Regions from separate parts of the Rahnella aceris genome, predicted to be linked through region 1. Evidence: predicted binding sites of a transcription regulator. Region 1 holds the regulator's gene; each other region holds the start of a gene.

Region 1 (3,165 bases):
TGTGTCGATGGCGTTGAGCGTCGCACCATCAAAATCAAGTAAGTACACACTTTTAGCTTTGCTCAGTTCGTCAAAACTCAGGGCAATCGGCGAGCCGCTGTAACGGATATGTTCGGTTTTGGCGACGCATTGTGCACGGTGAATATGACCCAGTGCCACATAATCGACCGGCGGAAAGGCCTGCGCCGGAAACGCATCGAGCGTACCTATATAGATGTCGCGCACGGAATCAGAGGTACTGACACCGACAGTCGTCAGATGGCCGGTCGCAATAATAGGCAGCGGCATGCCCAGTTCGTCACGTCTGGCCTGCGCAGCCTGCCAGAGCGCGTCATAATGCGCGGCGATGGCTTCCTGCAATGCCAGTTGCTTGTCGCTGCCGGACTGTCCCGCCTGGCTGGCGAGCAGATCACGCGGGCGTAAAAACGGGATAGCGCACAGTATCGCGCCGGGTTTCCCGTCACGCTGACTGAGCACTAAAATCTGTTCAGAAAGGTTTTCACCGACGGTGGCAATCACCCGCGTATTCAGGCAGGAAAGGAGCTCGCGCGATTCATTGAGCGTGGCGACAGAATCGTGGTTACCAGCCAGCACCACCAGCTGGCAGCCGGTTTGCTGTAATTCCACCACGAAGCGGTTATACAATTCGCGGGCATAACTGGGTGGGGAACCCGTGTCGAAAATATCGCCCGCGACAATCACGGCATCGACCTGATGTTGCTGCACCTGACCGGTCAGCCAGTGCAAAAATGCCTGATGTTCGGCTGCACGGCTTTTAGTGAAAAAGTACTGGCCGAGATGCCAGTCTGACGTGTGGATCAGGCGCATGAGACTCCCGTATGAACCCTGGATGACGACAATGGGGTAAAGTATAAACGTCGGCAGGGGAAGCTGTCCCCGATAAATCAGACCAATTTCAGCAAGATGGCCGGAAATTATCTGTCATAGTTGACTGTAATGAACCATTCTTTTCATTCATAAATCTGTCACAAAACTGACGCATAATGGCGCCCGCAATCAAATAAAAGATCGCTAACCTATTGGCAGGACCTACGATGGCTAGACGTATATTGGTGGTTGAAGACGAAGCTCCAATCCGTGAAATGGTGTGTTTTGTACTGGAACAAAATGGCTATCAGGCCGTAGAAGCTGAGGATTTTGATTCAGCGATTGGGCAGCTTGTTGAACCTTACCCTGAACTGATCCTGCTTGACTGGATGTTACCTGGCGGTTCCGGTATTCAGTTTATTAAGCATCTTAAACGTGAGGCACTGACCCGCGAAATTCCGGTGATGATGCTGACCGCACGCGGTGAAGAAGAAGATCGGGTGCGCGGCCTTGAAGTGGGTGCCGATGATTACATCACCAAACCGTTTTCTCCGAAAGAACTGGTTGCCCGCATTAAAGCCGTGATGCGTCGCATCTCGCCAATGGCGGTGGAAGAAGTGATCGACATGCAGGGTTTAAGCCTGGATCCGTCGTCTCACCGGGTAATGGCCAACGAGCAGGCGCTCGATATGGGGCCGACCGAATTTAAGTTATTACACTTCTTTATGACCCATTCCGAACGTGTATACAGCCGCGAACAGTTGCTCAATAACGTCTGGGGCACTAACGTTTATGTGGAAGATCGCACGGTTGACGTGCATATTCGTCGTTTACGTAAGGCGCTGGAAACCAGTGGACATGACAGAATGATCCAGACTGTTCGTGGTACCGGATACCGTTTTTCAACGCGTTATTGAGCCCTCACAGCGGAGAATCTGTGTGCTAGAACGTTTGTCATGGAAACGACTGGCGGGTGAATTGTTTCTCTTTTGCCTGCCAGCGTTAATTCTCGGTATCTTCGTCGGCCATTTCGGCTGGCTCCTCCTGGTGTCGCTGATGGCGGCACTGGGCTGGAATTATTACAACCAGCTTAAACTCTCTCACTGGCTGTGGCTCGACCGCAGCATTACGCCACCGAATGGGCGCTGGAGCTGGGAGCCGCTGTTTTACGGGCTGAACCAGATGCAGATACGCAACCGGCGTCGCCGTCGGGAATTAGGTCAGCTCATCAAACGTTTTCGCAGCGGTGCCGAATCGCTGCCGGATGCCGTGGTGCTGACCACTGAAGATGGCAATATTTTCTGGTGTAACGGACTGGCGCAGGATTTGCTCGGTTTCCGCTGGCCGGAAGATAACGGGCAACATATCTTCAACCTGCTGCGTTATCCGGAATTCCGGCTGTGGATCCAGACCCGCGATTTCAGCCGGGCGCTGAATTTACAACTCAATAATGAGCATTATGTCGAATTTCGCGTCATGCCTTATTCCGAAGGACAACTGCTGATGGTGGCACGCGACGTGACCCAGATGCGTCAGCTTGAAGGCGCACGGCGTAACTTCTTCGCTAACGTCAGTCATGAACTGAGAACCCCATTGACGGTATTGCAGGGGTATCTGGAAATGATGGAAGACGCCAAGCTGGAAGAGCCTTTCCGCACTAAAGCGCTGGATACCATGCAGGAACAGACGCGGCGCATGGACGGGCTGGTGAAGCAGCTGCTGACGCTGTCGAAAATCGAAGCCTCAGCGAATATTGATTTGCACGAGAAAGTCGATATTCCGGTGATGCTCGGCATGCTCGAACGTGAAGTGCAAACGTTAAGCAACGGCAGGCATGAAGTGGTGTTTCGCGTAAACGACAAGCTGAAGGTCTTTGGTAATGAAGATCAACTGCGCAGCGCGGTGTCGAACCTGGTGTATAACGCGGTTAACCACACGCCAGCGGGGACACGGATTGAAGTCAGCTGGCAACAAACGCCGCATGGCGCACAGTTCCAGATCAGCGACAACGGACCGGGCATTGCGCCGCAGCACCTGCCGCGCCTGACCGAACGTTTCTACCGCGTCGATAAAGCCCGTTCACGTCAGACCGGCGGCAGCGGACTGGGACTGGCAATCGTCAAACATGCGCTCAGCCATCACCACACGAAACTTGAAGTCATGAGTGAAGTCGGCGTCGGTACCCGGTTTATGTTTATGCTGGCGCCGAAGTTGATTGTTCCTCAGGAACAGGCCAGCCAAAGCGGCGTAAAGGGATAAAAATCAAGCCACAGCAACAAGCTGTGGCTTCTTTTAGCAGATGATCTGTAAACCTTTTTCTTCAATTAGCATCAGTAA
Region 2 (3,165 bases), 620 kb from region 1:
GCCCGAACGGCGCAGGAAAAACCACGGTATTTAATTGCCTGACAGGTTTTTATAAAGCGTCCGGCGGCAATATTTTGCTCAATACGCGCCGCCGGACGACCAATGTAATCCAGGTGCTCGGGCAGAAATTTCAGCCTGATGACTGGATAAAACCAGCGCAACTGGGCAAACGTATTTTCTACAAAATGTTCGGCGGTACACACCTGGTTAACCGCGCCGGGCTGGCGCGTACCTTTCAGAATATCCGGCTGTTTCGTGAAATGTCGGTGGTTGAAAATCTGCTGGTCGCTCAGCACATGCAAACCAACCGCAACCTGATTGCCGGTGTGCTCAATACGCCGGGTTATCGCCGTGCGGAAAATCAGGCGCTGGACCGCGCATTTTACTGGCTGGAAGTGGTGGAACTGGTGGATTGTGCCAACCGGCTGGCAGGGGAAATGTCTTACGGTCAGCAGCGCCGGCTGGAAATCGCCCGTGCGATGTGTACCGCGCCGGAAATGATTTGCCTGGACGAACCGGCAGCCGGTCTGAATCCGGTTGAAACACGTACGCTGAGCAAAATTATCCGCTTCCTGCGCGATCATCACGACATCACCGTGCTGCTGATCGAACATGATATGGGCATGGTGATGGACATTTCCGACCACATTATCGTGCTCGACCACGGCGACGTGATTGCCGAAGGAATACCGCAGGCTATTCAGAACGATGAGAAAGTCATTGCCGCGTATCTGGGTGCTGATGAAGACGACGAGGTCAGCTTATGAGCGACGCGATGCTGGAATTTCGTGATGTGAATGTGTATTACGGGGCGATTCAGGCATTACAGCAGGTCTCTTTGCAGGTGCATGAGGGGGAAACGGTGGCGTTGATTGGTGCTAACGGTGCCGGGAAATCAACGCTGCTGATGTCGATATTCGGCCAGCCACGTATACAGAGCGGGCAGATCCTGTTTCGCGGGGAAGATATCAGCCGCAAATCGACACACTTTGTGGCTTCGGCTGGCATAGCGCAATCGCCGGAAGGGCGACGTGTTTTTCCGGATATGACCGTGGAAGAAAACCTGCTGATGGGCACCATTCCCGTCGGGAATAAACACGCGGCAGAAGATCTGCACACCATGTTTGAGTTATTCCCGCGCCTGAAGGAACGCCGTAAACAACGGGCGATGACCATGTCCGGTGGTGAACAGCAAATGCTGGCGATTGCCCGTGCGCTGATGAGTCGCCCGAAGCTGTTACTGCTCGATGAACCGAGTCTTGGGCTGGCGCCTATTATCGTTAAACAGATTTTCCAGACCTTGCGCGAACTGGCAAAAAACGGCATGACTATCTTTCTGGTGGAGCAAAATGCGCATCATGCGCTCAGGCTTTCTGACCGGGGTTATGTGATGGTCAACGGACAAATTCGGCTTAGCGGTTCAGGCGAGGAACTTTTACATAATCAGGAGGTGCGGAAAGCTTATCTCGGAGGAATCTGATTTTTCATCTTCAATGCCCGCGATACCCCGTATTGCGGGCCTTCCCGCCAACTTTTTTCCGCATTTTCAACCTGCCTCCACATTTCGCCCACAGTATTCCGCTATCATGCAATTCTTACAGAAAGGTGACCGGAAAGTTAATTTTCTGAGGTATCATGCGGAATTAGCTGTCATGAATTTGTAAAACGTCAGTTTTTTTGGGCACATCAGTGGCCTGAAGCCGTGTTAAGGCGTTGACCCACCAGGATCAACAGGCTATATAGCGCTATCCGTTTTTGGCATGAATTTTCCTGTCTCAGGGATGAAGTAAGTGAATGACAAACGGGTCATTCGCTCGATGAGTTGAACCGTCGGCGCTGCTCGCAAAACAGCAGAAATGGGTCGTAGAGTTTATTGTTTAAATCAGACAGGGTGCTGAAATGGCTTCTGAGATAATTTCCTTCGTATTATTTCTTTCTTCTATTTTTCTCTACGTCACGCGGGCGTCGGCCAGCCGTGTCTGGTTTTCACTGGTGCTGTTTTTCCTCGGGCTTTACGTCATTCTTAACGTCATCCTGATCGGCAGCAATTATTTCACCGGTGAAGGCATCACGGACGCAGTGTTATATACCGTCACCAGTAGCCTGAAAGGGGCGGGGCTCAATAAATATATCCTGCCGTTTATCGGTTTACTGGCAGGGCTTGTCAGCGTATTCGCTTTGCTGGCGTGGGGGCTGAAGCAGCGTCGTGCCAAAAACAGCAGCGCGGTCTACAGTGCGCTGGCCGTGGTGCTGGCGGTCTTTTCTGTCGGTTCCACACAGGCATTCCAGAACATCTCGCGTCTGGTCAAAACGCAAATCTCAGGCAGCGGTGCAGATTTTAGTACCTATTACAAAGTGCCCGAAAAAGCCATTAAAGGCGCGAAAAAGCCTAACCTGGTTTATATCTACGGCGAGAGTCTGGAACGCACGTATTTTGATGACAAAGTCTTCCCCGGCCTGACCACCGAATTAAACCGCCATAAAGCGCAGAGTACCGATTTCACCAACACCAAACAGTTGCCGGGCACTGGCTATACCATTGCAGGTATGGTGGCTTCTCAGTGTGGGATCCCGCTGTTTGCGCCGTTTGATGGTAATGCCTCCAGTGCACTGGCGACCTTCTACCCTGAAAACGTCTGTCTTGGCGATGTGCTCAAAGGTGCAGGTTATACCAACTATTTCTATCAGGGCGCTGAACTGGCTTTCGCAGGCAAAGGGACCTTCCTGAAATCCCATGGTTTCGACCATCTTTATGGTTACAACGAATTGCGTCCGACTGTGGCGGACCCGTCTTATAAAAATGACTGGGGCTGGTATGACGACACCTTGCTGGATGAGGTGTACAAAAAATTCGTGACGCTGAGTCAGGAAGGTAAGCCGTTCTCACTGTTCACGCTGACCGTTGATACGCATCATCCGGACGGCTTTATTTCCCGCGGCTGTACCCGCAAGGAATATAAAGTGAACGGTAAAGCCAACCAGTCTCTGAGCGCCGTGTCCTGCAGTCAGGAACTGATTGCCGCATTTATCGATAAGATTAAAAAGTCCGGTTATTTCGATAACACCATCATTGTGGTGTCTTCCGATCATCTGGCGATGAACAACACGGCTTACAACATTCTGACCAAACAGAACCGTAAAGACCTGTTCTTCGTACTCGACGGC
Region 3 (3,165 bases), on a different contig from region 1:
ACAGCATTGGTCGGTTTAATATTAATCAGTATGTTAGCCATGCTGATTTGGTATTAGAAACGGAAAGAAACGCGAGGGAGGATGCGTGAAAAAGGAAACAAAAAAGGCGACCTGCTGAGCAAGGTCGCCTTTTTATTTCATGCCGGTCAGACAATCATCAGATCAGCTTCAGTGCAATCCAGTACAGGACACCGGAGAGCACAATCGACACAGGCAGGGTTAAGACCCACGCCATCGCGATGTTTTTCACGGTTTTCGACTGCACACCGCCACCATCGACAATCATGGTTCCTGCGACCGCAGAAGACAGCACGTGCGTGGTGGATACCGGCATGCCGGTATAGCTGGCTACGCCGATGGAGACCGCCGCCGTGAGCTGTGCAGACAGACCCTGTGCGTAAGTCATGCCTTTCTTACCAATCTTCTCACCGATAGTGGTTGCGACACGTTTCCAGCCAATCATCGTACCCAGCGCCAGTGCCAGTGCCACAGCGATAATGATCCAGATAGGCGCGTATTCAACGGTTTGCAGAATGTCTGTTTTCAGCTCGCCGAGGAAGCGTTTGTCTGCAGGAGAGGTTTCCGGCAGCTTGGCCACTTTATCCGCAGTATCAGAAACACACATCAGCAGGCGACGCATATGGCTGCGTTCTTCCGGTGCCAGGTCGCTGTAAGACTGAAGATTGGTCAGCAGGGTTTGCGCGCGGCCGATAGCGTCAAGTGCGTGGCTGCTGTCGCAGTGGAACACTTTAGGCTCATCGGTCGGTGCGATATTGACGTCCGGTGCCGGCACTATTGGCGTCTGTGCAACCACGTGCGGCACGGCATCAACATGTTGCTGATAATACTGGCCGAGGTGTGTCACGGCGTCGCGGGTACGGGTAATGTCGTAACCGGTCGCGTTCATATTCACCACAAAACCGGCTGGCGCCACGCCAATCAGCACCAGCATGATCAGACCGATACCCTTCTGACCATCGTTAGCGCCGTGAGAGAAACTCACGCCGATAGCCGACAGAATCAGACCTGTACGTGTCCAGAATGGCGGTTTTTTCTTGCCGTCTTTCTTCTCACGTTCCGCCGGTGTCAGGTGGATACGGGCATGTTTCTTATTGCCACTCCAGTAACGGCGCAGCAGGAAAATCATGGTACCGGCGATAATCATCCCGACCAGCGGAGAGATAATCAGCGAAGCAAAAATACCAATCATTTTAGGGATGTTTAACGCATCGACCACGGAAGTGTGAGTCATTAATGCATTGGTCAGCCCTACGCCAATGATGGCGCCGATAAGGGTGTGGGAGCTGGACGCCGGCAGGCCGAAATACCAGGTACCGAGGTTCCAGATGATCGCCGCCAGTAACATAGAGAACACCATGGCAAGGCCATGAGCAGAACCCACATTGAGCAGCAAATCGGTTGGCAGTAAATGAACGATGGCATAGGCCACACTCAAACCACCGAGCAGGACGCCAAAGAAGTTAAATACCCCTGCCATCACGACCGCTAATTGCGAACGCATTGCCCGGGTATAGATGACGGTTGCCACTGCGTTGGCCGTATCATGAAAACCGTTAATGGCTTCATAGAACAGAACAAACAGTAACGCGAGAATCAATAACGAACCGGTATGAATATCCAATCCGGCAAATAGATGCAGCATAATTGTTACGCCAGTTAGTGGTCATGAACGCCGCGCATTATCTGCGAGAACAGGGGGACGGGAAAAGGAAAATATGACATTTTTTTGACTAAAAACAGTTCAATGTTTGGCTTTATTTCAATTAAGTATTTATCTATCAATATGTTATTCCTCCTTTGAACGCAGAAACATTTACTTACGACGTCCGGCAAGCAGTCTGTCTGGCTGGTTTAACAGCCCTCCGTCCCTTACAATCCGCGACTCAAAGCCCCGGTTAACAGGGCAAACCTTATCTAAAACGTAGTTGAATTTCCGGAAAAGAGAGGCCAAAAGTGGAACAGGTTGATGTGGTAGTCATTGGTGCAGGTGCGGCAGGCATGTTCTGCGCAGCACAGGCCGGACAGGGTGGCTGCCGTGTTCTGCTGCTGGATAACGGCAAAAAAACCGGGCGAAAAATTCTGATGTCAGGCGGCGGACGCTGCAATTTCACCAACCTTTATGCCGAACCCGCTGCCTATCTTTCCGAAAACCCGCATTTCTGTAAATCCGCGCTGGCGCGTTACACCCAGTGGGATTTCATCGATATGGTCAACCGTTACGGCATCGCCTGGCACGAGAAAACGCTCGGGCAGCTATTCTGCGACGACTCGGCGCAGCAAATCGTCACCATGCTCGATAAAGAATGCGAGCAGGGCAATGTCGATGTGCGCTTGCGCAGCGAGATTTCCGACGTGCAGAAAACCGAAAATGGCTTTGTTATCAAAGTGAATGGCTCAACTGTAAGCACTCACTCACTTGTTATTGCCAGCGGCGGGCTTTCCATGCCAGGGCTGGGCGCGACACCCTTCGGTTACCGTCTGGCGGAACAGTTTGGCCTGAAAGTACTGCCGACCCGCGCCGGTCTGGTGCCATTTACCCTGCACAAGCCGCTGCTCGATCACTTGCAGACGCTTTCCGGGGTGTCAGTCCCGGCGGTGCTCACTGCTGAAGACGGCACTGTCTTCCGTGAAAGCATTCTTTTTACCCATCGTGGCATGTCCGGCCCGGCCGTTTTACAGCTTTCCAGTTACTGGCAGCCTGGCGAGTTTGTGAGCGTTAACTTACTTCCTGATGTCGATCTGGCGGCGTTTCTGAATGCACAGCGTCAGGAACACCCAAATCAGAGTCTGAAAAACACGCTGGCAATGCAACTGCCGAAGCGTCTGGTCGAATGTCTGCAAACGCTGGGGCAATTGCCGGACGTGACGCTGAAACAGCTGAACGTGCCGCAGCAGGCCGAACTGGTTGAGCAACTGCAAAACTGGCAGGTACAGCCGAACGGCACCGAAGGTTACCGCACGGCGGAAGTCACACTCGGCGGCGTCGATACCAAAGAATTATCTTCAAAAACGATGGCGGCAGCGAAAGTCCCCGGCCTGTATTTTATCGGCGAAGTGGTGGATGTGACCGGCTGGCTGGGCGGATACAATTTCCAGTGGGCATGGAGCTCGGCGTGGGCATGTGCGCAGGATCTGGTGGCTGTT

What was found. The regulator PhoB, encoded in region 1, activates phosphate uptake and scavenging genes when phosphate is short. The targets are predictions, from matches to a motif close to CTGTCATAAAACTGNCNNAT.
Region 2: a site for PhoB is predicted at 1,648-1,667, ahead of opgB (phosphatidylglycerol--membrane-oligosaccharide glycerophosphotransferase). Genes of this name have one in related genera too.
Region 3: a site for PhoB is predicted at 1,735-1,754, ahead of pitA (inorganic phosphate transporter PitA). Genes of this name have one in related genera too.

The regions. Positions count from the first base shown of each region.
Region 1 is NZ_JAADJV010000001.1:2,590,580-2,593,744, reverse strand. It holds gene sbcD (exonuclease subunit SbcD) at 1-828, opposite strand, end outside; gene phoB (phosphate response regulator transcription factor PhoB) at 1,056-1,745, shown strand; gene phoR (phosphate regulon sensor histidine kinase PhoR) at 1,768-3,087, shown strand; gene GW591_RS11835 (helix-turn-helix domain-containing protein) at 3,121-3,165, opposite strand, start outside.
Region 2 is NZ_JAADJV010000001.1:1,974,472-1,977,636, reverse strand. It holds gene GW591_RS08955 (ABC transporter ATP-binding protein) at 1-767, shown strand, start outside; gene GW591_RS08950 (ABC transporter ATP-binding protein) at 764-1,480, shown strand; gene opgB (phosphatidylglycerol--membrane-oligosaccharide glycerophosphotransferase) at 1,900-3,165, shown strand, end outside.
Region 3 is NZ_JAADJV010000004.1:207,560-210,724, reverse strand. It holds gene uspB (universal stress protein UspB) at 1-57, shown strand, start outside; gene pitA (inorganic phosphate transporter PitA) at 158-1,663, opposite strand; gene GW591_RS19165 (BaiN/RdsA family NAD(P)/FAD-dependent oxidoreductase) at 1,975-3,165, shown strand, end outside.